Regions from separate parts of the Vagococcus changpingensis genome, predicted to be linked through region 1. Evidence: predicted binding sites of a transcription regulator. Region 1 holds the regulator's gene; each other region holds the start of a gene.
What was found. Region 1 encodes CtsR, which represses protease genes until heat stress. Its sites were predicted from a motif close to TTGGTCAAAAAAGGTCAAANA; they were not measured.
Positions count from the first base shown of each region.

Region 2: MN187_RS07070 (ATP-dependent Clp protease ATP-binding subunit) is a predicted target of CtsR. The motif match lies at 4,309-4,329, and genes of this name have one in related genera.
Region 3: clpB (ATP-dependent chaperone ClpB) is a predicted target of CtsR. The motif match lies at 3,489-3,509, and genes of this name have one in related genera.
Region 4: clpP (ATP-dependent Clp endopeptidase proteolytic subunit ClpP) is a predicted target of CtsR. The motif match lies at 3,150-3,170, and genes of this name have one in related genera.

Region 1 is NZ_CP093384.1:109,599-117,310, forward strand. It holds rRNA gene MN187_RS00520 (23S ribosomal RNA) at 1-2,285, shown strand, start outside; rRNA gene rrf (5S ribosomal RNA) at 2,365-2,480, shown strand; tRNA gene MN187_RS00530 (tRNA-Asn) at 2,492-2,565, shown strand; tRNA gene MN187_RS00535 (tRNA-Ser) at 2,590-2,679, shown strand; tRNA gene MN187_RS00540 (tRNA-Glu) at 2,704-2,775, shown strand; tRNA gene MN187_RS00545 (tRNA-Asp) at 2,801-2,873, shown strand; tRNA gene MN187_RS00550 (tRNA-Phe) at 2,879-2,951, shown strand; tRNA gene MN187_RS00555 (tRNA-Tyr) at 2,955-3,035, shown strand; tRNA gene MN187_RS00560 (tRNA-Trp) at 3,043-3,113, shown strand; tRNA gene MN187_RS00565 (tRNA-His) at 3,125-3,197, shown strand; tRNA gene MN187_RS00570 (tRNA-Gln) at 3,208-3,279, shown strand; tRNA gene MN187_RS00575 (tRNA-Cys) at 3,289-3,359, shown strand; tRNA gene MN187_RS00580 (tRNA-Leu) at 3,368-3,452, shown strand; gene MN187_RS10565 (CtsR family transcriptional regulator) at 3,602-4,066, shown strand; gene MN187_RS00595 (ATP-dependent Clp protease ATP-binding subunit) at 4,078-6,534, shown strand; gene MN187_RS00600 (peptidase U32 family protein) at 6,648-7,568, shown strand; gene MN187_RS00605 (peptidase U32 family protein) at 7,581-7,712, shown strand, end outside.
Region 2 is NZ_CP093384.1:1,433,639-1,441,350, forward strand. It holds gene MN187_RS07050 (glycosyltransferase family 4 protein) at 1-749, opposite strand, end outside; gene MN187_RS07055 (glycosyltransferase family 4 protein) at 750-1,778, opposite strand; gene ptsP (phosphoenolpyruvate--protein phosphotransferase) at 1,951-3,672, opposite strand; gene MN187_RS07065 (phosphocarrier protein HPr) at 3,672-3,938, opposite strand; gene MN187_RS07070 (ATP-dependent Clp protease ATP-binding subunit) at 4,367-6,529, shown strand; gene MN187_RS07075 (DUF1827 family protein) at 6,647-6,955, shown strand; gene MN187_RS07080 (hypothetical protein) at 7,009-7,712, opposite strand, start outside.
Region 3 is NZ_CP093384.1:948,537-956,248, forward strand. It holds gene MN187_RS04790 (tRNA (adenine(22)-N(1))-methyltransferase) at 286-987, shown strand; gene MN187_RS04795 (Nif3-like dinuclear metal center hexameric protein) at 984-2,102, shown strand; gene pepT (peptidase T) at 2,116-3,351, shown strand; gene clpB (ATP-dependent chaperone ClpB) at 3,554-6,151, shown strand; gene MN187_RS04810 (DUF5052 family protein) at 6,214-6,816, shown strand; gene MN187_RS04815 (OsmC family protein) at 7,078-7,515, shown strand; gene MN187_RS04820 (hypothetical protein) at 7,639-7,712, shown strand, end outside.
Region 4 is NZ_CP093384.1:1,236,219-1,243,930, forward strand. It holds gene gap (type I glyceraldehyde-3-phosphate dehydrogenase) at 1-338, opposite strand, end outside; gene MN187_RS06145 (sugar-binding transcriptional regulator) at 381-1,418, opposite strand; gene rpoN (RNA polymerase factor sigma-54) at 1,591-2,934, opposite strand; tRNA gene MN187_RS06155 (tRNA-Arg) at 2,997-3,068, shown strand; gene clpP (ATP-dependent Clp endopeptidase proteolytic subunit ClpP) at 3,249-3,842, shown strand; gene MN187_RS06165 (thioredoxin domain-containing protein) at 3,860-4,366, shown strand; gene MN187_RS06170 (HAMP domain-containing sensor histidine kinase) at 4,441-5,961, opposite strand; gene MN187_RS06175 (response regulator transcription factor) at 5,961-6,650, opposite strand; gene MN187_RS06180 (ABC transporter ATP-binding protein) at 6,877-7,712, opposite strand, start outside.

The DNA.
Region 1 (7,712 bases):
CGATAGCATGCGAGGTTAAGCTGAAGAAGCGGAGCCGTAGCGAAAGCGAGTCTGAATAGGGCGAATGAGTATGTTGTCGTAGACCCGAAACCATGTGACCTACCCATGTCCAGGTTGAAGGTGTGGTAAAACGCACTGGAGGACCGAACCCACGTACGTTGAAAAGTGCGGGGATGAGGTGTGGGTAGCGGAGAAATTCCAAACGAACTTGGAGATAGCTGGTTCTCTCCGAAATAGCTTTAGGGCTAGCCTCGGATTTGAGAATGATGGAGGTAGAGCACTGTTTGGACTAGGGGCCCGTCTTGGGTTACCGAATTCAGATAAACTCCGAATGCCATTCATTTATATCCGGGAGTCAGACAGTGAGTGATAAGATCCATTGTCGAAAGGGAAACAGCCCAGACCACCAGCTAAGGTCCCAAAATACATGTTAAGTGGAAAAGGATGTGAGGGTGCACAAACAACTAGGATGTTGGCTCAGAAGCAGCCACCATTTAAAGAGTGCGTAATAGCTCACTAGTCGAGTGCCCTTGCGCCGAAAATGTACCGGGGCTAAACATGTTACCGAAGCTGTGGATAGAACCTTTGGTTCTATGGTAGGAGAGCGTTCTAAGGGCGTTGAAGCTGGATCGTAAGGACTGGTGGAGCGCTTAGAAGTGAGAATGCCGGTATGAGTAGCGAAAGACAGGTGAGAATCCTGTCCACCGAATGACTAAGGTTTCCTGGGGAAGGCTCGTCCTCCCAGGGTTAGTCGGGACCTAAGCTGAGGCCGATAGGCGTAAGCGATGGACAACAGGTTGAGATTCCTGTACTCGTTTGTTTTGTTTGAACAATGGAGGGACACAGGAGGCTATGAGATCGTGCGACTGGAAGTGCACGTTCAAGCAACAAGTTTTGATAAGAGTCAAATGCTTTTATCTTTAAGAACAAGTTGTGATGAGTAGGGAAATAGAGTACCGAAGTCTCAATGTCACACTGTCAAGAAAAGCTTCTAGTTAGAAACAAATGACCCGTACCGCAAACCGACACAGGTAGTCGAGGAGAGAATCCTAAGGTGAGCGAGAGAACTCTCGTTAAGGAACTCGGCAAAATGACCCCGTAACTTCGGGAGAAGGGGTGCTGAACGCAAGTTCAGCCGCAGTGAATAGGCCCAAGCGACTGTTTATCAAAAACACAGGTCTCTGCAAAATCGAAAGATGACGTATAGGGGCTGACGCCTGCCCGGTGCTGGAAGGTTAAGAGGATGGGTTAGCAATAGCGAAGCTCAAAATTGAAGCCCCAGTAAACGGCGGCCGTAACTATAACGGTCCTAAGGTAGCGAAATTCCTTGTCGGGTAAGTTCCGACCCGCACGAAAGGCGTAACGATTTGGGCACTGTCTCAACGAGAGACTCGGTGAAATTTTAGTACCTGTGAAGATGCAGGTTACCCGCGACAGGACGGAAAGACCCCATGGAGCTTTACTGTAGTTTGATATTGAATGTTTGTAACACATGTACAGGATAGGTAGGAGCCGTAGAAATCGGAACGCTAGTTTCGATGGAGGCGCTGGTGGGATACTACCCTTGTGTTATGACCATTCTAACCCGCACCACTTATCGTGGTGGGAGACAGTGTCAGATGGACAGTTTGACTGGGGCGGTCGCCTCCCAAAAGGTAACGGAGGCGCCCAAAGGTTCCCTCAGAATGGTTGGAAATCATTCGTAGAGTGCAAAGGCAGAAGGGAGCTTGACTGCGAGAGTTACAACTCGAGCAGGGACGAAAGTCGGGCTTAGTGATCCGGTGGTTCCGCATGGAAGGGCCATCGCTCAACGGATAAAAGCTACCCTGGGGATAACAGGCTTATCTCCCCCAAGAGTTCACATCGACGGGGAGGTTTGGCACCTCGATGTCGGCTCGTCGCATCCTGGGGCTGTAGTCGGTCCCAAGGGTTGGGCTGTTCGCCCATTAAAGCGGCACGCGAGCTGGGTTCAGAACGTCGTGAGACAGTTCGGTCCCTATCCGTCGCGGGCGTTGGAAATTTGAGAGGAGCTGTCCTTAGTACGAGAGGACCGGGATGGACATACCTCTGGTGTACCAGTTGTTCTGCCAAGGGCATTGCTGGGTAGCTATGTATGGACGGGATAAACGCTGAAAGCATCTAAGCGTGAAGCCCCCCTCAAGATGAGATTTCCCATTCCTTTAAGGAAGTAAGACCCCTGAAAGATGATCAGGTAGATAGGCTAGAAGTGGAAGTACAGTGATGTATGGAGCGGACTAGTACTAATCGGTCGAGGACTTAACCAAGATAGCGGTGGACCATTATATTGATACTAACTTAACATCCAGTTTTGAGTGAATCATCACTCAATAAAAAACATATAAGTGCGGTGACGATGGCAAGAAGGATACACCTGTAACCATGCCGAACACAGAAGTTAAGCTTCTTAGCGCCGAGGGTAGTGAAGGGTTTCCCTTTGTGAGAGTAGGACGTTGCCGTGCTTATATTATTATCCGGCATAGCTCAGTTGGTAGTAGCGCATGACTGTTAATCATGATGTCGTAGGTTCGAGTCCTACTGCCGGAGTTCTTTTAATTAAGGTAAAACTCAGGAGAGTTGTCCGAGTTGGCCGAAGGAGCATGATTGGAAATCATGTAGGCGGTAATAACTGTCTCAAGGGTTCGAATCCCTTACTCTCCGTATACTAAAAGAAATTATGATACTGGCCCGTTGGTCAAGCGGTTAAGACACCGCCCTTTCACGGCGGTAACACGGGTTCGATTCCCGTACGGGTCATAAAATATAATAGAAACCATAATTAGGTTCCGTGGTGTAGGGGTTAACATGCCTGCCTGTCACGCAGGAGATCGCGGGTTCGATTCCCGTCGGAACCGTTATTGGCGCAGTAGCTCAGTTGGTAGAGCAACGGATTGAAGCTCCGTGTGTCGGCAGTTCGATTCTGTCTTGCGCCATTTGGAGGGGTAGCGAAGTGGCTAAACGCGGCGGACTGTAAATCCGCTCCTTCGGGTTCGGCAGTTCGAATCTGCCCCCCTCCATATTTAAAGGGGTATAGTTTAGCGGTAGAACTACGGTCTCCAAAACCGTCAGCGTGGGTTCGATTCCTACTACCCCTGTTAATAATATGGCGACTGTGGCGAAGTGGTTAACGCACCGGATTGTGGCTCCGGCATTCGTGGGTTCGATTCCCATCAGTCGCCTTTTTATTATTGGGCTATAGCCAAGCGGTAAGGCAACGGACTTTGACTCCGTCATTCGTTGGTTCGAATCCAGCTAGCCCAGTTTTTTAAAGGCGGTATAGCCAAGTGGTAAGGCAGAGGTCTGCAAAACCTTTATCATCGGTTCAAATCCGGTTACCGCCTCTTGTTTTGCCGGCGTGGCGGAATTGGCAGACGCGCTGGACTCAAAATCCAGTGCCCATTGAGGGCGTGCCGGTTCGACCCCGGCCGCCGGTATAATTTAGTAAAAAGAGCTTTGAATGATTTCATTCAAAGCTCTTTTGGTATATACAAAGCTAATTAGTATAAATATCTAGATATATTATGTATAATAAAGGTCAATATAAGTCAATTGTTTTATGTTACGTTTGAAGGGTGAGATTTTTATGCAAAATAAAAATATGTCTGATATTATAGAAGATTATTTAAAAGAACTATTGAAGAATGAGGATATTATTGAAATAAAACGAGCTGAAATTGCTAATCAATTTAATTGTGTACCATCACAAATTAATTATGTTATTAACACAAGGTTTACTGTTCCAAAAGGTTATCGGGTAGAAAGTAAACGTGGTGGTGGTGGGTATATTCGTATTGTAAAAGTTAAATTGATAAAATATAAAACCAGAATATGTGAAGAAATTCCAGATATGATAAGTAATGGTTTGACAGACAGTGAAGCATTTGCTATTTTAAATGAACTGCAAGATAATAATCTAATAACTGTACGTGAAAAGTATTTACTTAATTCAGCGTTTAAATTAACTGGTATTAGTCGCTCGGAAGAAGAAAAATTATTGAGATCGAACATGATGATTGATGTATTAGAACGACTAACTTATGAAGAATAGGAGTGATAGGTATGGGTGAATTATTTACTAAAAGGGCTAATGAAGTTCTGAATCTTGCACAAGAAAGTGCTAAATATTTTAGACATGATGTAGTTGGAACAGAGGATTTGTTACTTGCTTTAGCGAAGGAACCAAGAGGTATTGGTGGAAAAGTAATGAGATATTTTGATATTGATGATACTTATCTGTTTGAGGAAGTTGAACAGATTGTTCAATATGGACGTTATAAATCTAAAGAAAACGAATTGCTTCCTTATTCTCCGCGAACTAAGGATGTGTTAGCTTTCGCAGGTGAAGAGGCTAAACGACTAGGGGCGCCAAGCATTGGAACAGAACACATTTTACTTGCTTTGGTTAGAGAAGATACATTATTATCTGCTAGAATTTTAAAAAATTTAGGAGTGGAACTTCCCAAGTTACGCAAAGATATAATGAGAAGAATTGGTATTACAGACAATAATAAAAATGGTAAAAATAGAAAAGCGATTAAGAATTCAGTTGGTGAAGGGACTCCTACACTAGATTCTTTGGCACGAGATTTGACACAGAGTGCTAGAGAAAAACGATTAGATCCTTTAGTTGGTCGCGAGATAGAAGTTGAACGATTGATACAAATTTTAAGTCGTCGAACTAAAAATAATCCGGTACTTGTTGGAGAACCTGGTGTTGGGAAAACAGCTATTGCTGAAGGTTTAGCGCAACGGATTATCGAATCTAATGTACCAAAAGATATGCAAAATAAACGTGTGATGATGCTTGATATGGGAGCAGTAGTTGCTGGGACTAAGTATCGTGGTGAATTTGAGGATCGCATGAAAAAATTGGTGGATGAAATTTACCATGATGGCGAAGTTATTTTGTTTATTGATGAATTACATACGTTGATTGGTGCTGGTGGTGCTGAAGGAGCGATTGATGCATCTAATATTTTAAAACCTGCATTAGCACGTGGAGAACTTCAAACAATAGGGGCAACAACATTAGATGAATATCAAAAATATATTGAAAAAGATTCTGCGTTAGAGCGCCGATTTGCTAAAATTATGGTTGATGAACCCACTGAAGAAGAAACCATTGATATTTTGACAGGGTTGAAATCTCAGTATGAAGAACATCATCAAGTAACCATAACTCAAGAGGCTGTTGAAGCAGCTGTAAAATTATCTATTCGTTACATTAATGATCGTCAGCTTCCTGATAAAGCTATTGATTTGATAGATGAGGCAGCTGCCAAAGTACGCTTGAACCAAACGGAAAAACCATCTCCAATAGTGAAACAACAACGGGTATTAGCTGATATCTATAAGGAAAAAGAAGAAGCGATTATCTCACAAAAATTTGCCGAAGTGGTTGAAATTCGAGAGATAGAAAAGAAAGCCTTAAAAAAATTAGCAAAATTAGTTGAAAAACAAGAAAAAGAATCAGCTGGTTATACACAAAAATTGACCGAAGAAGATATTGAATCTGTCATTTCTCAATGGACTGGTATTCCTTTAACACAGTTAGAGAAAAAAGAGAGTGAACGATTACTTGATTTAGAAAAGGTTATGCATGAACGTGTTATCGGCCAAGAAGAGGCTGTAGAATCTGTTTCACGTGCTATTCGACGTGCGAGAAGTGGGTTGAAGAGTCCAAATCGTCCAATTGGGTCATTTATGTTTTTAGGGCCAACAGGTGTTGGAAAAACAGAATTAGCTAAAACAATTGCTGAAGTGATGTTTGGTTCAGAAGATGCCTTGATTCGAGTGGATATGTCTGAATTTATGGAAAAACATAGTACAAGTCGTTTAGTCGGCTCCCCTCCAGGGTATGTTGGTTATGATGAAGGAGGACAATTGACTGAGCGAATCCGTCAAAAACCATATTCTGTTGTATTACTTGATGAGGTAGAAAAAGCCCATCCTGATGTGTTTAATGTGTTGTTGCAAGTACTAGATGATGGGCATTTAACTGATGCCAAAGGTCGTAAAGTAGATTTTAAAAATACAATTATTATCATGACATCAAATATCGGCGCTACTTCTTTACGAGATGAAAAGACTGTTGGATTTGGTGTAGCAGATGAAACCAAAGATTATAAAGCGATGAAATCTCGTATATTAGAAGAATTGAAAAAATCATTTAGACCGGAATTTTTAAATCGTGTAGATGAAGTGGTCGTATTCCACTCATTAAATAAACAACAATTACATGATATCGTGAAAATCATGTCTAAAGATGTTGTTGAGAGATTAAAAGAACAAGATATTACATTAAAATTAACTTCAGCAGCTATTGATGTTATCAGTAGTGAAGGGTTTGATCCGGAATACGGAGCTCGTCCAATTCGTCGTGCTTTGCAAAAAGAAGTCGAAGATAGACTAAGTGAATTACTCTTGTCAGGTGAACTTCAAACAGGAGATATAGTGACTCTTGGTGCATCAAAAGGGAAAATTAATACAAAAGTAAAAAAGGTAGAAAAAGTGTAACAAACAAGCGTTAGTTAGTTAAATAACTAGCGCTTTTACCTTGTGAAAGATTGCGGTTTATCTATGCAATATGTTAGGATAAAAAGTGTTTATAAAGGATAGGAGTGTCTAGAATGATAGAGATAAGTACGACAGTGGACTCATTAGAACAGGCACGTCAACTGGTCGAATTGGATATTGATGTAATTTGTTTTGGAGAAGAAGAATTTGGGTTACGTTTACCGCATTATTTCACAAGAGAAGAAATGACTGAATTGGTTCAATTAGCTCATAGCAAAGGAAAAAAAGCACGTGTAGCAGTAAGTGCCATTATGCATCCAGATAAAATGGAGCTTATTCCTGAATATTTGGTTTTTTTAGAATCAATTGGAGTAGATGATATTATTGTAGGCGATCCTGGTGTGATTTATGTCTTACAACGAGATGGATATAAACTACCTTATGTATATAATGCTGAAACAATGGTGACTAGTTCAAGGCAAGTAAACTTTTGGGCAAAACGTGGGGCAACTGGTGCAATTTTAGCTAGAGAAATTCCATTTGAGGAGTTGCAACAAATTGCCAAAGATACGCAAGTCTTTACTGAAGTTTTAGTGTATGGTGCGACGTGTATCCATCACTCAAAACGCCCATTGATTACAAATTATTTTAATTTTACGAAGCAACAAGACAATGTTTCTAAAGAAGATGGGTTGTTTATATCTGAACCTAAAGATGAAGAAACGCATTATTCTATTTTCGAGGATAAGCATGGGACACACATTTATGCCACAAATGATGTAGACTTAATGTTTGAATTAAAAGAATTATATGATGCTGGTTTAAGACATTGGAAATTAGATGGTATGTATACTCCTGGGGAAGATTTTGTGAGTATTGTTTCAAGTTTTATTACAGCTAAAAAAGCGTTGATTGGAGACACTTGGGCACAGGATTTGGCAAAATCGCTACAAAAAACGATTATGGAACATCATCCAAAAGGAAGAAGTTTGGATACTGGCTTTTATTATTTAGATCCTGAGGAAATAAAATAGGAGAGAATAAAGATGACAAATACATTGAAACGACCAGAAGTACTGGCTCCAGCTGGTACGCTTGAAAAATTGAAAATTGCGATACATTACGGGGCAGATGCTGTGTATATTGGTGGGAATGCTTACGGCCTAAGAAGTCGTGCT
Region 2 (7,712 bases), 700 kb from region 1:
AATTTAGCCTTAAACGGACCATCACCAACTATCAATAATTTAACATTTGGAATTTCTTTCACTACTTTAGGCATACCTTTGAGCAAAGTTTGAATATTCTTTTCGTAAGATATCCGACTCACAGATAACAATAGACATGCATCATTATCAATTTTATAAGTCTCTCGTATACTCTCAATGAGCTTTTCTTCAACAGGTTTAAATTGCGATACATCAATTCCTGTAGGGATAACAGACATTGGTCGCTCAATCCCATACTCTTTTAATTTATTAACAACTCTTTGACTTGGGCAAATAATACCAGACATATGATTAGTATATAATTTAGATAATTGCTTAACATGAACTGGTTTTAACACTTTTCCCTTAGCAATATAATGTAGATAATCTTCATACATCGTGTGATAAGTATGAACGACTGGAACATCTAGTGCTTTTGCTGTTTGTTTCCCTAAAATACCTACACCAAATTCTGTATGTGTGTGAACAATATCTAAATCTATTTCTTTTGCAACATGATACGCATACAACATTCCCCTAATAACGACGCGTCTATCTTTAAAAGAAATAAACGGAATACTAGGCATACGTATAATGCGTGGTTCTACTTCTTTTGCGTCAGGATCTGTTGTGGTGAAAATATACACGTCATGTCCCAATTTTTCAAGTTCTTGCTTCAGTATTTTAATAGATGTTGATACACCACTAACTTGAGGGAAATATGTATCTGTAAAAAAACCTATTTTCACTTAGTTCTCCTCCTTAGCACTTCTTTTATAATAGTCATACCATATTTTAGCAACATTTTCTTCACTATAATATAAAGCTGATTTTTTCGATTTCTCCTTATATTCCTCTAATATCTCAGGATTATCTTTGATTTTTTTAATTGTTTCATTCATATCATAAATATTTGTCGTTGATATATACTGTTCATCAATGATGGCATGATATAAATCTAAATCCCTTAACATAACAGGTGTACCACAATTAAATGCTTCTAGAATGCTCATAGGAAATAATTCATTATATGATGGCAATAAAAATACATCTGCCAAGTTATACAATTTCATAATTTCTTCTCTGTCTACAATTCCAGTAAATAATAAATTTTCAGGTGGATTGTCATATATTTTTTTATAACGATCATATCCATCTGTCATTTTTCCAAATGAAAATCCTCCTGCCCAAATAAATTGAACGTCTGGATTATCAATAGCTAACTGAACAAAATCATCAATGCCTTTTCTCTGTTGAATTTGTCCAGTCCCTAAAATAACTAGTTTTTCTTCTGAAATATGGTAATTTTTTCGCCAATTATTTTTTTCATCCATCGTCGCTTCGTAAAACTTTTTATTTGATACAAAATTTGGAATATAGGTAATTCTCTTTTCTTTTAATCCTGCATCCACTAATTTGGGAATAAAGGTTGGATTAACAACCACTAATTGATCCATTCTCCCATAAAAACGTATAAGGTACCAATCAAATACTTTTTTAAATGGTGAAAAAAGCGTCAAACTCCCCTCAAGCGTTTCAGGTAAAAAGTGAACATATCCTATCGTTGTTCCTCTTTTCTTTTTAAAAAAAGTCGAAATAAAAAACTGTGGGTCCACAGTATGATAATGTGAAATATCTGATTGCTTAAATTTATTAATTGAAATATCAAATTCAGTTGAAAAATGTTTATTGAGCATATTAATTAATTCTATATAGGCACTTCCAACCCCTTGGCCTTTCACTTTATCAGCTGATGAAAACATATTTATCCTTAACAAAAAATCCACTCCTACTATCTACTATAATACGTAAAGTCATTTCACAATACATCATACTACAGTCGCATTTTTAATGCGAAATGTGTACACTAGTATATATCTTAACACGTTATAATAAAAAAAAACCATAATTTACTGTATAAAAACAGTAAATTATGGTTTTCAATATTAATTATTTAGTATATTCTTCAACTAAAGCAACAACTTCTTCAGCTGTATCACAATCGGTAATTGCTTTCTCAGCTAATTCAGCCATTTTTTTAGAATCAAGACGACTCATTAAGCTACGAGTACGTAAAATACTTGTTGCACTCATAGAAAACTCATCTAATCCTAAACCAACTAGTAATGGAACAGCTGTTTGATCGCCGGCCATTTCCCCACACATACCAGCCCATTTTCCTTCAGCATGAGCTGAATCAATAACGTTTTTAATTAAACGTAAAATTGCAGGATTATAAGGTTGATATAAGTAAGAAACACGTTCGTTCATACGGTCTGCTGCCATTGTATATTGAATTAAATCATTTGTTCCAATGCTAAAGAAATCAACTTCTTTAGCGAAACGGTCAGCAATTACTGCCGCAGCTGGAATTTCAATCATAATACCTACTTGGATATCATCAGAAACATCCACACCTTCAGCAACTAATTTAGCTTTTTCCTCTTCAAGCAATGCTTTAGCTTCTCTAAATTCAGCTAAAGTAGCAATCATTGGGAACATAATACGTAAATTTCCATAAACAGATGCACGTAACAATGCACGTAGTTGAGTACGGAACATTTGATCTTCTGCTAAACAAATACGGATAGCACGGTATCCTAGGAATGGGTTCATCTCTTCAGGGAATTTCAAGTAAGGTAGTTCTTTATCCCCACCAATATCCATCGTACGAACCACAACTGGTTTACCTTCCATACCCTCCAAGACAGCTTTATACGCTTCAAATTGTTCGTCTTCAGTTGGAAAATCAGGAGAGTCCATGTACAAGAATTCAGTACGGTATAAACCAACTGCTTCTCCACCATGACCTAACACACCATCTAGATCTTTTGGTGTTCCAATATTTCCAGCTAATTCAAAATGTTTACCATCTGCTGTCACTGTTTTAGCGTATTTTAATTTGTCCCATTCAGCTTTCAATTCATTAAATGCTTTTTCTTTTGCTTTAAAATCAGTAACTTGTTCATCAGTAGGATTGACAATAACATCACCTTCACTACCATCAACAGATAAGATATCACCTTCAACAACATACTCAGTAATGTCTTTTGTTCCAACAACTGCTGGAATTTCTAAAGAACGAGCCATGATAGCAGAGTGAGATGTACGTCCGCCAATATTAGTTACAAAAGCACGAACAAAATTACGATCTAATTGTGCTGTATCACTTGGAGTTAAATCTTCAGCAACAATAATGACTTCTTCGTCAATCATTGTTAAATCAGGTAATTTAACACCTAACAAGTGACTCATAACACGTTTTGTTACGTCACGAATATCAGCAGCTCTTTCTTGCATGTAAGGGTTATCTTCCATAGCCTCAAACATTCCAATAAACATGTCTGTAACTTCTTTTAATGCTGATTCAGCATTAACTTTGTTATCTTTGATATTTCCTTCAATTGCACTGATTAATTCAGGGTCAGATAAAACCATTAAGTGAGCATCAAAAACTTGTGCTTCTTCTTCACCTAAAGTTTTCACCGCTTTGTCTCTGATTGCTTGCAAATCTTTAGTTGATTGACTAAGAGCATCTGAAAGACGCGCTGCTTCGGCTTCAACGTTTTCAACTGAACGTTTTTCAAATGATAAATCCGGCTCAACTAAAAGATATGCTTTAGCAACTGCGATACCATCACTAACCGCAATACCTTTCAACTGTTTAGTCATTATTCAGATAGTCCTTCTTTTTTCATTGTTTCTTCGATCGCTGCGATTGCATCTGCTTCGTCAGCACCTTCAGCTGTAATTGTCACATCAGCACCTTGTCCAACACCTAATGACATAACACCCATGATTGATTTTAAGTTTACAGATTTACCTTTGTATTCTAAATTTACATCTGAGCTAAATTTACTAGCTGTTTGTACCAATAAAGTTGCTGGTCTAGCATGAATACCTGTATCTGCTACTACGTGAAATTCTTTTTTTTCCATAATTATCTTCTCCTTTGTCATGTGAAAAATTTTTATGATGGATTATTTAATTGAATAATAACTCAAAAAATAACCCTTTCAATGATAAAGAATACCATGTTTTTCTATTACTTACAACTTTTTTCCCATGTTCCATAAAGAACTTTAAAAACCTTTTATAAACTTTTCAGTTCCATTTCAGAAAATATCGCGAGTTTATTTGAGAAATAATTTGATATAGAGGCTATTTTGTCCACTTACTCTTTATTTTAAATTTTTTTATAAAAAAACGTTTTTTATAAAAATAAACATCACGATTTTTTTCAGTTTTTATCTAAAAAATTTAAGCATAATTTTTGCTTCTTATATTCAAAAATTATATAATAAACATAAGGTCAAAACAGGTCAAACTGTTTTGGTGAATCATTTGATTAGAGGAGGATTTGCCTATGATATGTAAAAACTGTAAAAAAAATGATGCAACCATTCACTTACACGCATCAGTTAATGGAGAGAAACAACAAATAGATTTATGTCAACAATGTTATCGTGATTTAAAATCTCAAGAAGATCAAATGAATCGAGAAAAATTTGCTCAAGACCCTTATGGTTTTGGTCAATTAAATGATTTTTTCAAACAGTTGGCCCAACAATCAATGAAACAACCACAACAACCAACTATTCAAGCTCAACAAGGCGGTGGTGGTGGAAATTCTTCTATCCTGGTAGAATACGGGGAAAACCTAACACAACTTGCTCGTGATGGAAAAATTGATCCTGTTATTGGTCGCGATGCTGAAATAAAACGTGTGATAGAAATATTAAATAGACGAACTAAAAACAATCCAGTACTTATTGGTGAACCTGGTGTTGGTAAAACCGCGGTCGTTGAAGGGTTAGCGTTAAGTATTATTAATGGTGATGTCCCACAAAAACTAGAAAATAAAGAAGTCATTCGTCTTGATGTCGTGTCACTTGTTCAAGGAACAGGTGTTAGAGGCCAGTTTGAAGAACGGATGAAACAACTGATTACTGAACTAAAAGAACAAAAGAATGTCATTTTATTTATTGATGAAATCCATGAAATCGTTGGAGCAGGATCAGTTAGTGATGGTTCAATGGACGCTGGAAATATCTTAAAACCTGCTTTAGCTAGAGGTGAATTACAATTAGTTGGCGCAACAACATTCAATGAATATCGAATCATCGAAAAAGATGCAGCACTTGAACGACGTTTACAACCTGTAAAAGTGGATGAACCTACTATTGAAGAAACCATTCATATTTTAAAAGGGATCCAAGAAAAATATGAAAATTACCATCATGTGAAATACACAGATGAAGCCATCGAGGGGGCTGTACACTTGTCTAGTCGTTTTATACAAGACAGACATTTACCTGATAAAGCTATCGACTTACTAGATGAAACAGGTTCTAAGAAAAATTTAACTATTCCTTCTATTGATCCCAAAATTTTAAATTCTAGAATTGCACGGGCTGAAGCTAATAAACAAATTGCTTCAGAAGAAGAAGATTTTGAAAAAGCGGCTTATTACCGTGATCAAATCAAAAAATTGGAAGACTTGAAAATTCATCAAGTATCTGAAGACAGTATGCCTACTGTGACAATAAATGATATGGAAGAAACCGTGGAAACCATGACAGGAATTCCGGTTGGTAAATTAAAAGAAACAGAGCAACAACAAATGAAACATTTAGCAAGTGATTTGAAAAAACATGTCATTGGGCAAGATGATGCCATTGATAAAGTATCACGTGCCATTAGACGAAATCGAATTGGTTTAGGAAATAAAAATCGTCCAATTGGCTCATTTCTTTTTGTTGGACCGACTGGTGTTGGTAAAACTGAACTAGCAAAACAACTAGCGACAGAGTTATTTGGGCATGAATCTAACATGGTTCGTTTTGATATGAGTGAATACATGGAAAAACATAGCGTGTCTAAATTAATTGGCTCACCACCTGGCTATGTTGGGTACAACGAAGCAGGTCAATTAACTGAAAGAGTGAGAAGAAATCCGTATAGTTTAATTCTATTAGATGAAGTCGAAAAAGCTCATCCAGATGTTTTACATCTATTCCTTCAAATTCTTGAAGATGGACGATTGACAGATGCGAAAGGAAGAACTGTCAGTTTTAAAGATACTTTGATAATCATGACAAGCAATGCTGGAACACAACATGTTGAAGCAAGTGTTGGATTTGGTGCTATCAAAGAAGGGACGACTCAATCAGTTCTAAATCAATTAACCCATTACTTTAAGCCAGAATTTCTAAACCGATTTGATGGAATTATCGAATTTAAACCATTGAGTAAAGAAAATCTGTTGTCTATTGTGTCATTAATGCTTGATGAGATAAACATAAAATTACAAGAACAAGGTATTCATATTGATACGACTGAAGAAACAAAAGAAAAATTAGTTGAACTTGGTTATGATCAGGCTATGGGTGCAAGACCTCTTAGACGTACCATTCAAGAATATATTGAAGATGGGATTGCTGATTGTTATTTAGATAACCCTTCTGCAAAAAGATTATCTGCTGATTTAGTAGATGATACTATTACAATAACTGAACAAATGAATTAATACATATTTTAAGGAGAAAATTCTTCCTATTATATGGGAAGGTTTTCTCCTTAATTTTTAATCATTGTGGTATAATTAGTCTATAGAAAAGGATACAACTAAATTGGGGTGATATTAATGAAATTGATTGACGTTACAAATAGTTATGCTACTTTGGTTTCTAAACAATTGGAAAACACAGATGCTAGATTTGTCAGTGTCTATTCATTAGGTAAAACATTAGTGATTCACAGTACAGCAGACACTCATATCGATGTTGTTTTAGTGAATAAGACACGTGATATTAAAGATTTAGAACTAAATGCTGTATTAGAAGAACTATTACATACCACAGTGGATAATCCAGAGTTAGAAATCATTCGAACACACGGTGTTATAGAAGTTGAAATTCCTGTCAAACCGAAAAAAACAAAAAAAATTAGTTAAATAAAACCATTCCTATGCTTTAATTGTCGTTTGCACAGGAATGGTTTTATTTTTTATTCTACTTTGAGTGTTTGTCCATTAATGATAACAGAGTCAATGTCACTTAATTCAGTGTAATCATATATCAAGGATACATGGCTTTCTCCGTTTTCAGTGTATATATTACCGTCACCATCTTTTGTTAAATCAATTATCTCCCCATCTTTTTTAACTAGTTTTACATCTAAATTCAATTCCTTCATTTTTTCTGGAGAAGAATCTTTTACATCAAAACTTAAAGATAAACCGGATAGATTTATATTAGATAATGCTAAGTTTTCTTTTTTAAGTATGATATCTTTTAATGCTTTTCTTTCTATTTCTTTTGGTTCTTTTAATTTTATTGCCCAATTACCCAAAACAACCGTTTGAGTTTTTGCAGATTCTACTTTTAAATCATAATTTTGTAACTCTGATTCTTTGATATCAAAAACAAATTCCTCATAATCACTTTTTCCTGTTTCGTTTTTATGTGTTTCATTATTATAAGCTGAATAAGAAGCAATGTATGGCCATAACTTATTACCATTTCTTTCTGTTTTTTTTTCACTAGAATTTTTAGGTTGAAAGTCTAAGTTTAAGAAATTGTACCCTTTTATATTGGGCCATTTCACCAAAATATGTAATAAGCCGTCTTTATAAGCCATATTTTCAATAAAATAATCTTCATCAGGAATTAATGGAATCGATAATCGTTTGTTCGGTAAGTATTCACTAT
Region 3 (7,712 bases), 840 kb from region 1:
ATCAGCTTTAAAATTTGTCATGCATTTAAATGTAGGTTTTCCTCTTATTGTTGAATAGTCATGATAATTTGATTTGAAAATACATTAAAAGTAAACAATAACATTAATGATTCCAAGCATAGATATTTTACCTTAAAGCATTTCTTTATAACTTTTTCACTATTTGTAATTTAATACGTTATATTAAAAAGTTACCATAAATAACACAAATCATACTGTTAATAGCATTTAAAAAAATTTGATTAGTGTTATAATAAGATTAATGATGAAAAGTGAGGCGAATATATGGATTATCAACAATTATCAAACCGTTTGGAAGCAGTAGCAAATTTAGTGCCACAGGATAGCTTTTTAGCTGATATCGGCTCTGACCATGCGTATTTGCCTGCTCATTTAATATTAAATAATCAGATTACAGGAGCTATTGCCGGTGAAGTCGTCAAAGGTCCATATGAATCTGCTGAAAGATTGGTCAATGATTTATTACTGACAGATAAAATAGATGTTAGATTAGGAGATGGCTTAGAAGTCATCAAACCTTATGATAACGTAAGTGCTATCACGATTTGTGGGATGGGTGGCACACTCATTCGAGATATTTTAGAACGTGGCAAACACAAGAAATGCCTAACACGTAAAGAATTATTAATCTTGCAACCAAACGTTGGCTCTCATGTCCTAAGACGTTGGTTGGTAGAGAATCATTACATCATTCAAGATGAAAAAATATTGAGTGAGAATGATAAAACATACGAAATTATTGTTGCTGAAGCATCTGATAAAAAAGTAGAGCTAACTGAATCAGAAGAATTATTTGGCCCCATTTTGATGAATGAATCATCTGAAGTGTTTAAAGCAAAATGGCAATTTGAATTAGAACAATATGAACGCGTAATACGTCAGTTGTCTCAATCTAAAACAAGCCAAGATGAAAAAATAGCACAAATCAATCATCAGTGTGATTTAATCAAGGAGGTACTGTCGTGAAAATAACAGGAGCTGAATTTATTAAACAATTTGAATCAGTCGTCCCACTAGAACTTGCTGAAGATAATGATCCAGTTGGGTTACATATTGGCACGCTTAATAAACCGATTAATCGTGTGATGATGACACTAGATGTTAGACCTGATGTGGTGCAAGAAGCGATTGATAAAAAGATTGATTTAATCGTGGCGAAACATCCGCCGATTTTTCGTCCAGTGAAGCATTTGTTGGTCGATGATTTTCAAACTAAAATGTATGCTGATTTATTAAAGCATGACATCGCCGTCTACGCTGCACATACTAACATGGATATTGTCGATAATGGGTTGAATGACTTGTTTTGTGAGATGTTGGGTATTGACGTGACGGATTATTTACGTCAAACTCACGAATATTTTTACCGTAAGTTAGTAGTTTATGTGCCGACAACTCATGCAGAGTCACTACGAGAAGCATTTGGTGCTGCAGGCATCGGTGCTTACCATGATTATGATTACACAAGTTTTTCATCTAGCGGAACAGGTCGTTTTCGTCCACTTGAAAAGGCTCAACCAGCAATTGGTGAGAATAACGAGCTGACAAGTGTTGAAGAAGAAAAAATTGAAGTGATGTTTTTACCCCAAGAGTACCCAACAGTGCTGTCAATTATTAATGAGTATCACCCGTATGAAGAGCCGATGTTTGATATTTTCCCACTAGAAAATATATCAAAAACATATGGAATCGGTCGTATGGGTACTCTACCACAACCAATGCCATTGCTTGATTTTGTTGAAAAAGTTAAACAGACATTTGGCTTAAATGCCATTCGTTTAACGACTGACACAAAAGATAAACAAGTAAAAACAGTGGCTATTTGTGGTGGTAGTGGTGAGAAATTTTATAAAGACGCTCTTAAAAAAGGGGCAGATGTGTATATTACCGGAGATGTGTATTATCATACGGCTCATGATATGATGGAAGAAGGGTTATCAGTGATTGACCCAGGACATTATATAGAGTCAGTTTGTAAAAAATACTATGTTGAGTTATTTAATCAATGGAAACAACAAAATGATTGGGATGTCACGTTTATCGAAAGTGACGTGAATACTAATCCATTTGAAATAATATAAGGGAGTGTCAATTATGTATACAAATTTAGTACCAAGATTTATCAAGTATGTTAAGACAGAAACAAGATCGGACGCAACAAGCAAGACAACACCATCAACACCAACTCAAATTGCCTTTGCTAAAGAGTTGAAAAAAGAATTAGAAGATATTGGGATGTCAGATGTATTCCATAACGAAGAAAACGGATTTGTGATTGCGACATTACCAAGCAATACAGATAAAGACGTGCGTAGCATTGGATTTATCGCACATATGGATACAGCTGATTTTAACGCTGTTGGTGTGAACCCACAATTTGTAGAAAATTACGATGGTCAAAGTGATATTCCTTTAGACAAAGAAGGCAAGTTTAAGTTAACCGTTAAAGATTTCCCTAACTTAGCTAACTATAAAGGTCAAACATTGATTACAACGGACGGTTCAACTCTTTTAGGAGCAGATGATAAATCAGGTATCGCTGAAATTATGACTGCGATGGAATATTTAGTGAATCATCCAGAAATTAAACATGGTAAAATCATGGTAGCGTTTGGTCCAGACGAAGAAATCGGTGTTGGAGCGGATAAATTTAATGTCGAAGAATTCCCAGTAGACTTTGCTTATACGATGGATGGTGGACCAGTTGGTGAATTACAATTTGAAACATTTAGTGCTGCTCAAGCAGAAATTTCAATTGAAGGTAAAAACGTTCACCCAGGTACAGCAAAAGACACCATGATTAATGCCTTGCAAGTAGCCATTGACTTACATAATAAATTACCACAAGATGAAGTTCCTGAAAAAACAGATGGATATGAAGGATTCTTCCATTTATTACAATTAGATGGTGTGCCTGATGAAGCAACGATGACTTACATTATTCGTGATCATGACCGTGAAAAATTTGAAGCACGTAAATCACTACTTGAATCCATCGTAAAAGAATTTAACGACAACTTTGGTCAAGAACGTGTGTCATTAAACTTATTTGACCAATACTACAACATGCGTGAAGTTATCGAAAAAGATATGAGTATCATTGATTTAGTAGACGAAGCAATGCGTAATTTAGACATTGAACCAAATAAAGCACCCGTACGCGGTGGAACAGACGGTTCTAAAATTTCTTACATGGGATTACCTACACCAAATATTTTTGCTGGTGGGGAAAACATGCATGGACGTTTTGAATATGTGGCAGTTGAAAGCATGGAAAAAGCGACTAGCTTAATCGTAGAAATTGTTAAACTTAATGAAGAAAAAGCGTAAATAGTTTGAAGACTCGGTGATAATCGAGTCTTTTTTATGTCTTTTGATGAAAACTGTCGTTTTAAAGACCTAAAAAGTGTGGTTTTAATCACTTATATATATTAGAATAAACTTAACAGTTTGATGTCGAGTCTTTTTGTTTGACCTATTTTGACCTATGGTGTAAAATATATTTTGTAGTTAAGAATAAGGGGGTAATGATATGAATATAGAAAAAATGACTACGACATTGCAACAAGCAATCGCAGAAGCGCAACAAGTTGCAATCACTCGAAAAAATCAAGAGATTGATATTGTCCACTTATGGAAAATATTCTTACAACCCAATCATTTTGCTAGAAACTTATATGCCGGTATTGGCTTAGATGTTGATGCATTTGAAAGAGAAGTCGATAATGAATTAGATAAATTACCAACCGTTAGTGGAAATGTCCAATATGGACAAAACTTAAGTCAAAACTTGTTTCACTTATTGCAAGAAGCAGATAAAATTAGAGAATCATTTAATGACGACTATTTGTCAACCGAAGTAGTGGTTTTAGCCTTAATGAAACTTAAAAACTTTAGTTTAACCCGTTTCTTAATGGCACAAAAAGTGACCGAAGCTGAACTAACTGAACGTATTAAAGATTTGAGAGGAGGAGAACGTGTGACTAGTCAAAATCAAGAAGAACAATATGAAGCACTAGAAAAATACGGAACAAACCTTAATGAAGCAGTAAAATCTGGAAAACAAGATCCAATCATTGGGCGTGACGAAGAAATTCGTGATGTGATTCGTATTTTATCACGTAAAACAAAAAATAATCCAGTATTAATCGGTGAACCTGGTGTTGGTAAAACAGCCATCATCGAAGGATTAGCACAACGTATTGTGAAAAAAGACGTTCCTGAAAACTTAAAAAATAAAACCATCATCTCATTAGATATGGGGTCATTGATTGCTGGAGCGAAATTCAGAGGGGAATTTGAAGAACGTCTAAAAGCAGTTCTAAAAGAAGTCAAAAATAGCGATGGCGAAATTATTTTGTTCATCGATGAAATTCATACAATAGTAGGGGCTGGGAAAACAGAAGGTAGTATGGATGCCGGAAACTTACTTAAACCAATGCTTGCTCGTGGTGAGTTGCATTGTATTGGGGCGACAACACTTGATGAGTACCGTGAATACATGGAAACTGATAAAGCGTTAGAAAGACGTTTCCAAAAAGTATTAGTGAAAGAACCAACTGTAGAAGATACCATTAGTATTTTACGTGGATTGAAAGAACGTTTTGAAATCCATCATGGGGTAAACATTCACGATAACGCGTTAGTCGCTGCAAGTACATTGTCTAATCGCTACATCACTGATCGTTACTTACCAGATAAAGCAATTGATTTAGTCGACGAAGCGTGTGCGACTATTCGTGTTGAGATGAATTCAATGCCAACTGAATTAGACCAAGTAACGAGACGTTTGATGCAATTAGAAATTGAAGAAGCAGCTCTTAAAAAAGAAGATGACGATGCAAGTAAAAAACGTTTAGACATTCTTCAAGGTGAGTTGGCTGAATTAAGAGAAGAAGCCAATACACTAAAAATGCAATGGGAGACTGAAAAAGAAGAATTAAACAAAATAAATGAAAAACGTTCTGAGTTGGATCAAGCCAGAACACAACTTGAAAACGCAGAAAGTAACTACGATTTAGAAGAAGCTGCTGTGTTACGTCATGGAACGATTCCAAAACTTGAAAAAGAGTTAAAAGAATTAGAAGAAAAAGAAAAACATGATGGCCGTATGGTACAAGAAGTGGTAACTGACAAAGAAATCGCAGTTGTAGTTGGTCGTTTGACTGGTATCCCTGTGAAACGACTTGAAGAAGGCGAAAGAGAAAAAATCTTACGCTTAAACGAAACACTCCATAAACGTGTGATTGGTCAAGATGAGGCAGTCGATGCGGTGTCTGATGCGGTGATTCGCTCTCGTGCTGGATTGCAAGACCCTAATCGTCCACTTGGGTCATTCCTATTCTTAGGACCTACTGGTGTGGGTAAAACAGAGTTAGCGAAATCATTAGCTGAAAACTTGTTTGATTCTGAAGACCATATGGTACGTTTGGATATGAGTGAGTACATGGAAAAACATAGCGTGTCTCGTTTAGTCGGAGCTCCTCCTGGATATGTTGGTTACGAGGAAGGTGGCCAATTAACAGAGGCAGTAAGAAGAAGTCCGTACACTATTGTCTTGCTTGATGAAATTGAAAAAGCTCATCCAGATGTGTTTAACATTTTACTTCAAGTGCTAGATGATGGTCGTTTGACTGACTCTAAAGGTCGTGTCGTTGACTTTAAAAACACTGTGTTAATCATGACAAGTAATATTGGGTCTCAACTATTGCTTGATGGCGTAGATGAAGATGGAAACGTATCTGAGAGTGCTAAAGAAGGGGTTCTTGACATGTTACGTGGTCACTTCAAACCAGAATTCTTAAACCGTATTGATGATACTATCTTGTTTAGTCCGCTTACTCTAGACAACGTGAAAGATATCATCGTGAAAATGACTGAAAGCTTAACAAGACGTTTAGCTCATCAAGATATCAAATTAACAATCTCTGAGGATGCGAAAACTTGGATTGCTGAACAAGCATACGATCCAATTTACGGCGCTCGTCCAATCAAACGTTTCTTAACAAAAGAAGTGGAAACACCTCTTGCTAAAGAAATTGTTGCTGGAAAAATTGGTCCTAAAACAGACGTCATGATTGAAGTAGTAGAGGGTAAATTATCATTTACTGCATTACAAACCGAAGAGTAGTATAATAAAAGGCAAAGATGTTAAATCATCTTTGCTTTTTTTAATAAGGAGAGGAGCTAATCATGAAACATAAAAAACAATTATTAGTAGTGGGATTATTAAGTATGACAGTAATCATGTTATCAGGTTGCCAAGATATTATGAATTCTTTTAAGCAGTTTGAACAAAGTTTTAAAGGTTTAGAGATGACTGTTAGAACGTATGATGAACAAAGCCAAGTGATGGATAAAGTTCAAGGAAAATCTGTCAAAATTGAACGAGATAATACCTTCGACACAGATGAAGACAGTAAAGACTCCAGTGTGATTCAAATTACTGTCGGTAAAAATGAAATGCATCATGTTGGCTCATCAATGATTATTGAGGAAAAAGGACTAACCAACGTTTTTGATGAATATGCTGACAAAGTAGATATCAACAATACTAAAAGAAGTGTGCCAATGATTAACTCAATGGTGAATGATTTTAGTAATTCGTTTAAAGGAAAAGACAAAGTGATTTTGATAAGAAGTCAAAATGGAACCCCGCTAGCAACTTATGCTGGAAATAAAGTATCAATGTATTCAACGGATGTGCCAAAAAGTACAGGGATTTTAATTGATGGAAAATATTTGTTTATTTACCGATGTGATTACACGATTTATGATAAAGCATTAGTTGATTAATCTTTAATATTGAAAAGAAGCGATTATTATGGCTTCTTTTTTTAGTTAATCTGATAGGTTTCATTGTATGTATAAAGAAATCATATTGATTTTTTTATGTTATTTTCCAATTATATTACTCTTTTAAAGTAATGATGAGTGAAATAATAGGATTGAGAGCGTTTTTAAATGATAGGATTTTAGTAAAATAATGTCATTTGAGTTAAAAAATACTTATTTTGTGATACCATGATAGGTATATTAGATTAGGAGGAAGTTAGTATGACAGTTCAAACATTTAAAACAGTAGCAGAGAATACTCAAGGAGTACAAGTTTCCGTAAAATCAAGAGGTTTTGAATTTATATTAGATGAACCTAAAAATCTAGGCGGAAATGATACTGGAATGAATCCAGTGGAAGCGTTATTAGGTGCATTAGGGGCTTGTAAGGTCATCGTAGCTAAGAGCTTTGCTGCTTATCATAAAATTAATCTAAAATCTATCAAAGTAGAAGTAGAAGGCGAATTAGATACAGATGGTTTTTCAGGAAAAAATCCAAATGCTAAAGTTGGTTTTTCTAAAATCGTGTCAAATTTTTATATCGACGCTGATAACACAGACGAAGAAATTGCTGATTACGTGCGTTTTATCAACAAAACATGTCCAGTAGCCGATACAATTGAAAACGCTCCTGAAATGGAATCGTATATTATTAAATAATGTTTTCACTAGACTAGTCCTTAGGGCTAATTTTTTTATTGATTGGGTGCTAAATAAGATTAACAAAAGCCATTTAGTTTGGTATAATGCGTATTGTGTTATATATAAGGGAGGAGTGAATTAATGGCAAATAATCAGTCGAACAATAAATATCACTTATTATTAAAAGGGTTTTTGGTTATTTATGTGATTGAATT
Region 4 (7,712 bases), 890 kb from region 1:
CCAGCTTGTAAATGTAATTCTGCTTTTTCTTTAGATGTAAAGAATCCAGTACATTCTAAAACGATGTCTACGCCTAATTCTCCCCATGGTAATTCAGCTGGGTTAGCGTTAGCAGTTACTTTAACTTCTTTTCCGTTTACTTTGAAAAATCCATCATGAACTTCAACGTCACCATTGAAACGTCCTTGAGTTGTATCATATTTTAATAAATGAGCTAACATTTGTGCATCTGTTAAGTCGTTGATTGCTACAACTTCTAATCCTTCAACTTCTTGAATACGGCGGAATGCTAAGCGTCCGATACGTCCAAAACCATTAATACCTACTTTAACTGTCATGTGAGATTTCCTCCTTTAGAAAATCGAAAAAATTTATTTATTTTAAAGAGTCTCCTCTTTTAAAATCTGTTTTGCTGCTCCCTCATCTGTGAGTAACCACGTCTGCTTAGGGGCATTTTTGATGTATGCCTCTATTGCCTTAGCTTTTGTTTTACCACCTGCTACAGCAATAACATACGGTATTTTTTGAAGATCTTTCATTTGAAGACCGATTCGAGGTATTTTATAGACGACCTCTCCGTCTTTATCAAAGAAATACCCGAATGACTCAGCAACAGCTCCATTGTTAGAAAGCATTGCTAAATCACTTGCACTCATATTACGACGTTTTGCCATATGCAGTGCTCGTCCAATACTGTGAATCACAACATTTGATCTAGATATCAACTCTAATACTCGTTGGACGGTAGGCTCGTGAAGTAATAACTCATATGTTTCCGAACTAACTTGCTCTGGAACATACAATACTTTAAACTCACCACCAGTTTGTTCTGCCATTGTGGCACTTATTGAATTAGCTTGAGTTTGAATGGTTTCACCAATTCCTCCTCTTGCTGGAACAAAAATATTATGTCTTTCTGGTGTCTCTAATTTGTACATGCATCGACTAACTGTTGCCATTGTTGTCCCACCCATAACGGCAATAATATTTTCACCATCAGGTAAACGTGTTGAAAGAATATCAGAGATAACCTCGCCAAACTTTTCTAACACTTTGCTTTCAGCATCACTATCGCCAGGCGTAATCAAACACCTCTCAATACCAAGCTTACTTGCTAATTTTTTTTCAAGGACGCGATTGCCCGTTTGCTCTGCCATGACTATTTCTAAATCACTATAAAGACTTAATCCTTTTTCACTAAGCGACATTCCAATTTTAGACACATCAATCAAATTCAATTGTTTTAATACTTCTGTTTCACTTCGAAGTATTCGTTCAGTTAAATTTACCTTTTCAGATAATTTTCTACGTCCAACTGGTTGATTCCAATAAATGTTTCGCATAATACGAAATCGTTGTTCAATCACTTGAATCATGTCAGGAGCAATCTGTTCAATAATATCAAAATCATTGCTCATAGATAATACTCCTCAACTCAAGGGACAATTTCAGTCCAACATAGACTTTTTTTGACCCACGTATTGTATTTTGATAGGGTTGAGTCAAAATAACTTTTATTTTGTCCAACCCTTACACGCTTATAATAACAAGTCTTGGTGAATAATACAAGTCTGATACTCAAACTTTCTCTTAATTATCAAATCTTTTTCGCATAGAAGATGACTGAATTCCTAATTCCTCACGGTATTTAGCGACTGTTCTTCGAGAAATTTGAATATTTTTTTCTTTTAATAAATCAACAATTTTTTGATCAGATAATGGTTTGGCTTTATTTTCTTCTTTAATAATTATTTCAATTAACTGTTTAACATTATTTGTACCAATCACTTCGTTTGAATTTTTTTGTTCTAATCCTGTTGAAAAAAAACTTCTTAGTTCAAATACACCAAAATCTGTTGTTAAATATTTTCCATTAACAGCTCGACTAATAGTTGATTCATGAAGCGATAGTTCCTCTGCCACACTTTTCAACTTCATGGGAGTAAGTGGGTGGTCAGATTCTATAAAGAACGCTGATTGTTTTTTAACAATTTCTTCTCCTACTCGTAAAATTGTATTTCCACGTTGCTCCAATGATTTTTTTAACCATTCAAATTCACTTTTTTTATCATTTAAATATTTTTTGACTTCGTCTCCACCTTGATGAGACATTTTTTCAAAATACGTTGTTTGAAAGCTAATATTTGGCTTTCCTACTTTAGTAGATACAATAGAAATGGAATTATCTGTTCTATCTACTTTGACTTCTAAATCTGGGTAAATAATATTATCTTCGTCTGAATGAAACAGTGATCCTGGATTTGGATGTAATTTTTGAATATAGTCAAAAATTTCTTGAATCGCCACTAATGAAATCCCTAACTTTTTTTCAATCTTTTGCCATTTTCTATTGGCTAATTCATCAAAATATTCTTCCAATACTAAGTAAGCTTGGTTAGGAGCATTGTCATCTCTTTCTATTTGTAACATAAGACATTCTTGTAGATTTCTAGCACCAACACCAGCGGGTTCAAGCATCTGAATAAGTGTCAATGCATCTAGCACTTCTATATAAGTCACTTGCTTTAACTTCATCGCTTCCTCTATTGAAATTGTTAAATACCCATTTGTATCAATAAACTCAACAAGAAATAAACTAAGACTTCTCAACGCTGTATCTCGATAATTCAAATGGATTTGTTCAATCAAATAATGGAACAATGATTGGGTCGTTTCTGGAATCTGATTTATCCAATCCGTTTTTCTATCACTTTTTGACACATCATAATCTTTAGGCACTAAGTATTGATCATCCATCTCGAAAACGGATACATCAATCAGCGGATTCTCTAACATTTTGTCATTTAAAAAAGAAAGTAAGTCTTCTGTACCATACTGCAGTATCTTAATGGATTGTTGTAATTGTTGGGTCATGGCTAATTTTTGAGTCTGAACTTGGCTTTGACCCTGTCTAACATGTTGCGACATTTTCATCAGCTTTTCCTCCTTTTCATCTTGCTATTTATGTTTTTTTTGGTAAACTAATAAAAGTAGATGCGCCCTTAGTGTAGTGGATATCACGCAAGATTCCGGTTCTTGAGACGGGGGTTCGATTCCCTTAGGGCGTGTTACTTTCTTTTTAAAAGAAGTATATCATATTTTATCATACTATTTTGAAGGACGTAGGTCCTTTTTATTTACTTTTTATTCTTTTGACCTTTTTTGACTAAAATGACGCTAAATTCTAGGTAGAATAAAAAGAATATGTTAAAATATGGCTAGTAGCGTTACTATTAGGAGGAATTTATATGAATTTAATACCAACAGTTATCGAACAATCTGCTAGAGGAGAACGTGCCTATGATATTTATTCACGTTTACTTAAAGATCGTATCATTATGTTAAGTGGCCCTATTGACGATAACGTTGCAAATAGTGTCATTGCACAATTATTATTTTTAGATGCCCAAGATCCTGAAAAAGATATTTATCTTTACATCAACTCGCCAGGTGGAAGTGTTTCAGCAGGTCTTGCCATTTATGACACAATGAATTTCGTTAAGTCTGATATTCAAACTATCGTATTAGGTATGGCTGCATCAATGGGAAGTTTCTTATTATCATCTGGAACAAAAGGAAAACGATTTGCTTTACCAAATGCTGAAATTATGATTCATCAGCCGCTTGGAGGAGCACAAGGTCAAGCAACAGAAATTGAAATTGCAGCTCGCCATATTCTGAATACAAGAGAAAGATTAAATAAAATTTTAGCTGAAAATACTGGTCAACCAATTGAAATTATCGAACAAGATACTGATCGAGATAATTTCATGTCAGCTGAAGATGCTAAAAAATATGGCCTCATTGATGAAGTAATGGTAAACAGTGCCGCTTTAAAATAAGGAGATGAATCCTACCTATGACACAAATCGACACATCAAAAGTCACCACTACAAACGGAATAAAGATTGGGCAAAAGGAAGCACCATATACATTAATTGAATTTGTTAATCTTCGTTGTCCATACTGCCGTCAATGGTGGAATGAAAAGTTAGACTTAATAACAGATGAGGTATCTAAACATAATCTTCATTATGTCATCAAACTTTTTAATAAAACATCGCCTAGTCTAATACTGGGTAATGTTATGCATCAGTACGTCCCAATGGATGAACGAGCTCTTGAGATTATTACAAAGATATATGATACTCAAAATGAGTGGGGTCGTTTATATTCTGCTGAAGAGGTAACTCATTTTGCTGAAGAAACTTTAGGACTTGTAAAGCAATCAAATGATGTAGTGTTAGATAGTATTGTAAAAGAAGCAGAACAAGCCTCTATTCGTTTTGTTCCTACTTTAATTATGGGCGATATTGATTTTGACCAAAAGATTTCAAATGATGATTTTTTAGCGTTATTCAATTAAAAAAACGTATCAAGTACGAGTCATCTAACTCTACGCTTGATACGTTTTTTTATTCTATTATATTTTTGATTCAATTAATTAGTCGTTTCTTCTGTCACATAAGGAATAGACACATAAAAAGCTGTTCCTAAATCTACATGGCTTTTTACATTTATCGTACCATGATAATTTTCGATTAATTGTTGTGCAATAGACAGCCCTAATCCATTACCACCAGTATGACGAGCTCTTGCTTTATCTACCCGGTAAAATCGATTAAATACTTTTTCAATCTCCTCTTCTGAAATACCTTCACCAAAATCCTGAATCATCACATCAACCGATTGATAAGACTTCGATGCTGAAATAATCACTTCTTTTCTATCTCTAGAATACTTTACGGCATTGTCCATTAAAATAATTAAAATTTGTTCAAAGTGATTACGATACATTTTAATTTCAACCGAGTGATCTAAATCATCGTCATCTAAATTAAATACAAAATCTGGATATAACATTTGAAAGTTACTAACTGTTGTTTGAATGGTTTCTTTTGCCATACATGTTTCATTTTTATAATGAAAGTCCGATTGTTCTGCACGAGATAAATCAAGCATCTCTTGAACCAAGCTTTTCATACGTGTGATTTCTTGCAACGAGGCACTTAAAGATTCTTCTAACACTTCTGGATCATCTTTTCCCCAACGATTCAATAAATTCATATGCCCTTCAATGACCGCAACAGGCGTTCTCAGCTCATGCGATACATCTTCAACAAACTGTTGCTGTTGGGTAATAAAACGCTCCATACGCTCAATCATGTCGTTAAATGCCATAGCTAAATCATAAATCTCATCATTTGATTTAGGAACAGGCATTCTAAGACCTGTTTTATGAGCTGTTTCAATATTATTTAATGTTTTTACCATTTTTCTTAAAGGACTTGTAAAGTAAGTTGATAAGAGAAAACTCACAATGACACTAACAAGTAATCCACATATACCTATCATAATTAAATTCTGTAATAGTTCTTTTCTAAACTTATAATAAAATCCTAAGTCATAAAAACCTTGTGCGTAACCAATCAGCTTACCAGTTTGATCAGAATGAACTGGTTTTAATAGAACTAATCCAGTCACATACTCATAAGTTTTTATAACCGTTTCTGATTGTGATTCTTTATCAAATGGAACAAAGCGATTTTTTGTTTCAAAAACCAAATCACCCTCAACGTTGTATACTTTTAAATCCATTTCAGGTCTAGATAGTTCTGACATAAAACTATTTAAATTCATCATACTGGATTCTAGTGTATTAACACCATAGTAACTATCTCCCACATATTCGCCAGTTGATTCTTTTAAATAAAAAACAGAGCTATTAAAACTTAGCGATTCTACTCCTCTTGATAAACGAGTGGTAACTTCAGATAACGTTCGATTAAACGTCACCTCTTCTTGTTCGACCATTAATCGTGTACTAATTTGATAAGAGATAATGGCAAAAAGCGTAAACAAAATAGAGATGACCAACGATGTTAGTATCGTCCATTTTAATGTGATAGATTTCCAAGAAAATTTTTGAGGCCAATTCATCTTACTTTTAAATTGATTCATCACGATCTCATTACATACCCAGTTCCACGAACCGTTTGGATATAACTATCTTCTCCTGGAACATCAATTTTATTACGTAAATAACGAATATACACATCAACAACATTTGTTTCAACTTCTATTTCATAGCCCCATACTTTATTTAATAGTACATCTCTAGAAAGCACGACATTAACATTTTCCATCAAAATAAGTAATAACTCATATTCACGTTTAGTTAACTCAATAATTTCATCACCACGGCGAACTACGCGATTTTCCTTTTCAATGGTTAAATTCCGATAAGATAAAGTCGTTTGTTTCGCGACATTTTTATCTCCCTCAATATCAATTCGGCGAAGTAATGCACGTAATCGTGCGAGCAGTTCTTCAATAGCAAACGGTTTTACAATATAATCATCTGCTCCATGGTCTAAACCAGACACACGATCAATCACTGAATCTCTTGCTGTCATCATAATAATAGGCGTATTTTTTACTTGACGAATACGACGACACACCTCTAAACCATTTAATTCAGGTAACATTAAATCAAGTAGAATCGCATCCCACTCTTGTGATAATGCTGCTTCTAAACCAGTACGACCATTATAATGGACCTCTGTCTCATATTTTTCATGCTTTAACTCTAACTCTACAAAACGAGCCAAGTTTTTTTCATCTTCAATAATTAATATTTTATTTGACATAAATACACATGCCTTTCTCATTAAACTAATAGATTTCTTCACAGTCTTAATTATTATAACGATATTTTAATTAAAAATCTATTATAATTATTTCAAAAATTTACTTAAAGTCTTATCTTTACAGGATAGACGGGTCTTATTATAATTTAATTTAACAAAATTAATATGTTAATTGAACTAGAAATCAAATAAAAAAGAGGATTGTCATAGACAACCTCTTTGTTTTTCACTCGAAAACAAATTGATTTTGATATAATTCTGCATAAAATCCTTTTTGAGCTATTAAAGAATCATGTGTACCCGATTCAATGATTTCTCCTTGATTTAATACCACGATAAAATCTGCATCAAGAATTGTCTTTAAGCGATGAGCAATGACAAAACTTGTTCTACCACTAATAATTGTTTCCATTGCTTGTTGAATACGACTTTCTGTCACAGTATCAACATTACTTGTTGCCTCATCTAATATTAATAAATCTGGATTGGTAATAATTGTTCTAGCAATACTGATTAATTGCTTCTGACCAACACTGAAAATACTATTTTCATCACTAACAATTGTATTATATCCATCTTCAAGTGATACAATGAAATCATGAATATTCGCTTGCTTAGCAGCTGAAACAACTTCTTCATCTGTCGCATCTGGCTTTCCAAAAACAATATTTTCACGAATTGTTCCAGAAAAAAGAATAGAATCCTGTAATACAATCCCAATATGAGAACGCAAACTATCTAACGTCACAGCTCTAATATCTCTACCATCAATCGTGATATTACCTGAATTGACATCATAAAATCGATTTAATAAATTCATGACAGTTGTTTTACCAGAACCTGTTGGGCCAACTAAAGCGACCATTTGTCCTTTTTTGGCTTCAATCGAAATATCTTTTAATATAGGTCGATCCTCTTCATAAGAAAAATCAACATGAGACAGCGTGACATTCTTCTCTAATCCTGTTAATTTTTCTACATTTTTATCATCTGGTTCATCTGGTTGAGCAAAGACTTGATTCAATCGTTTCGCTCCTGTAAAAGCTAATTGTAGCATACTAA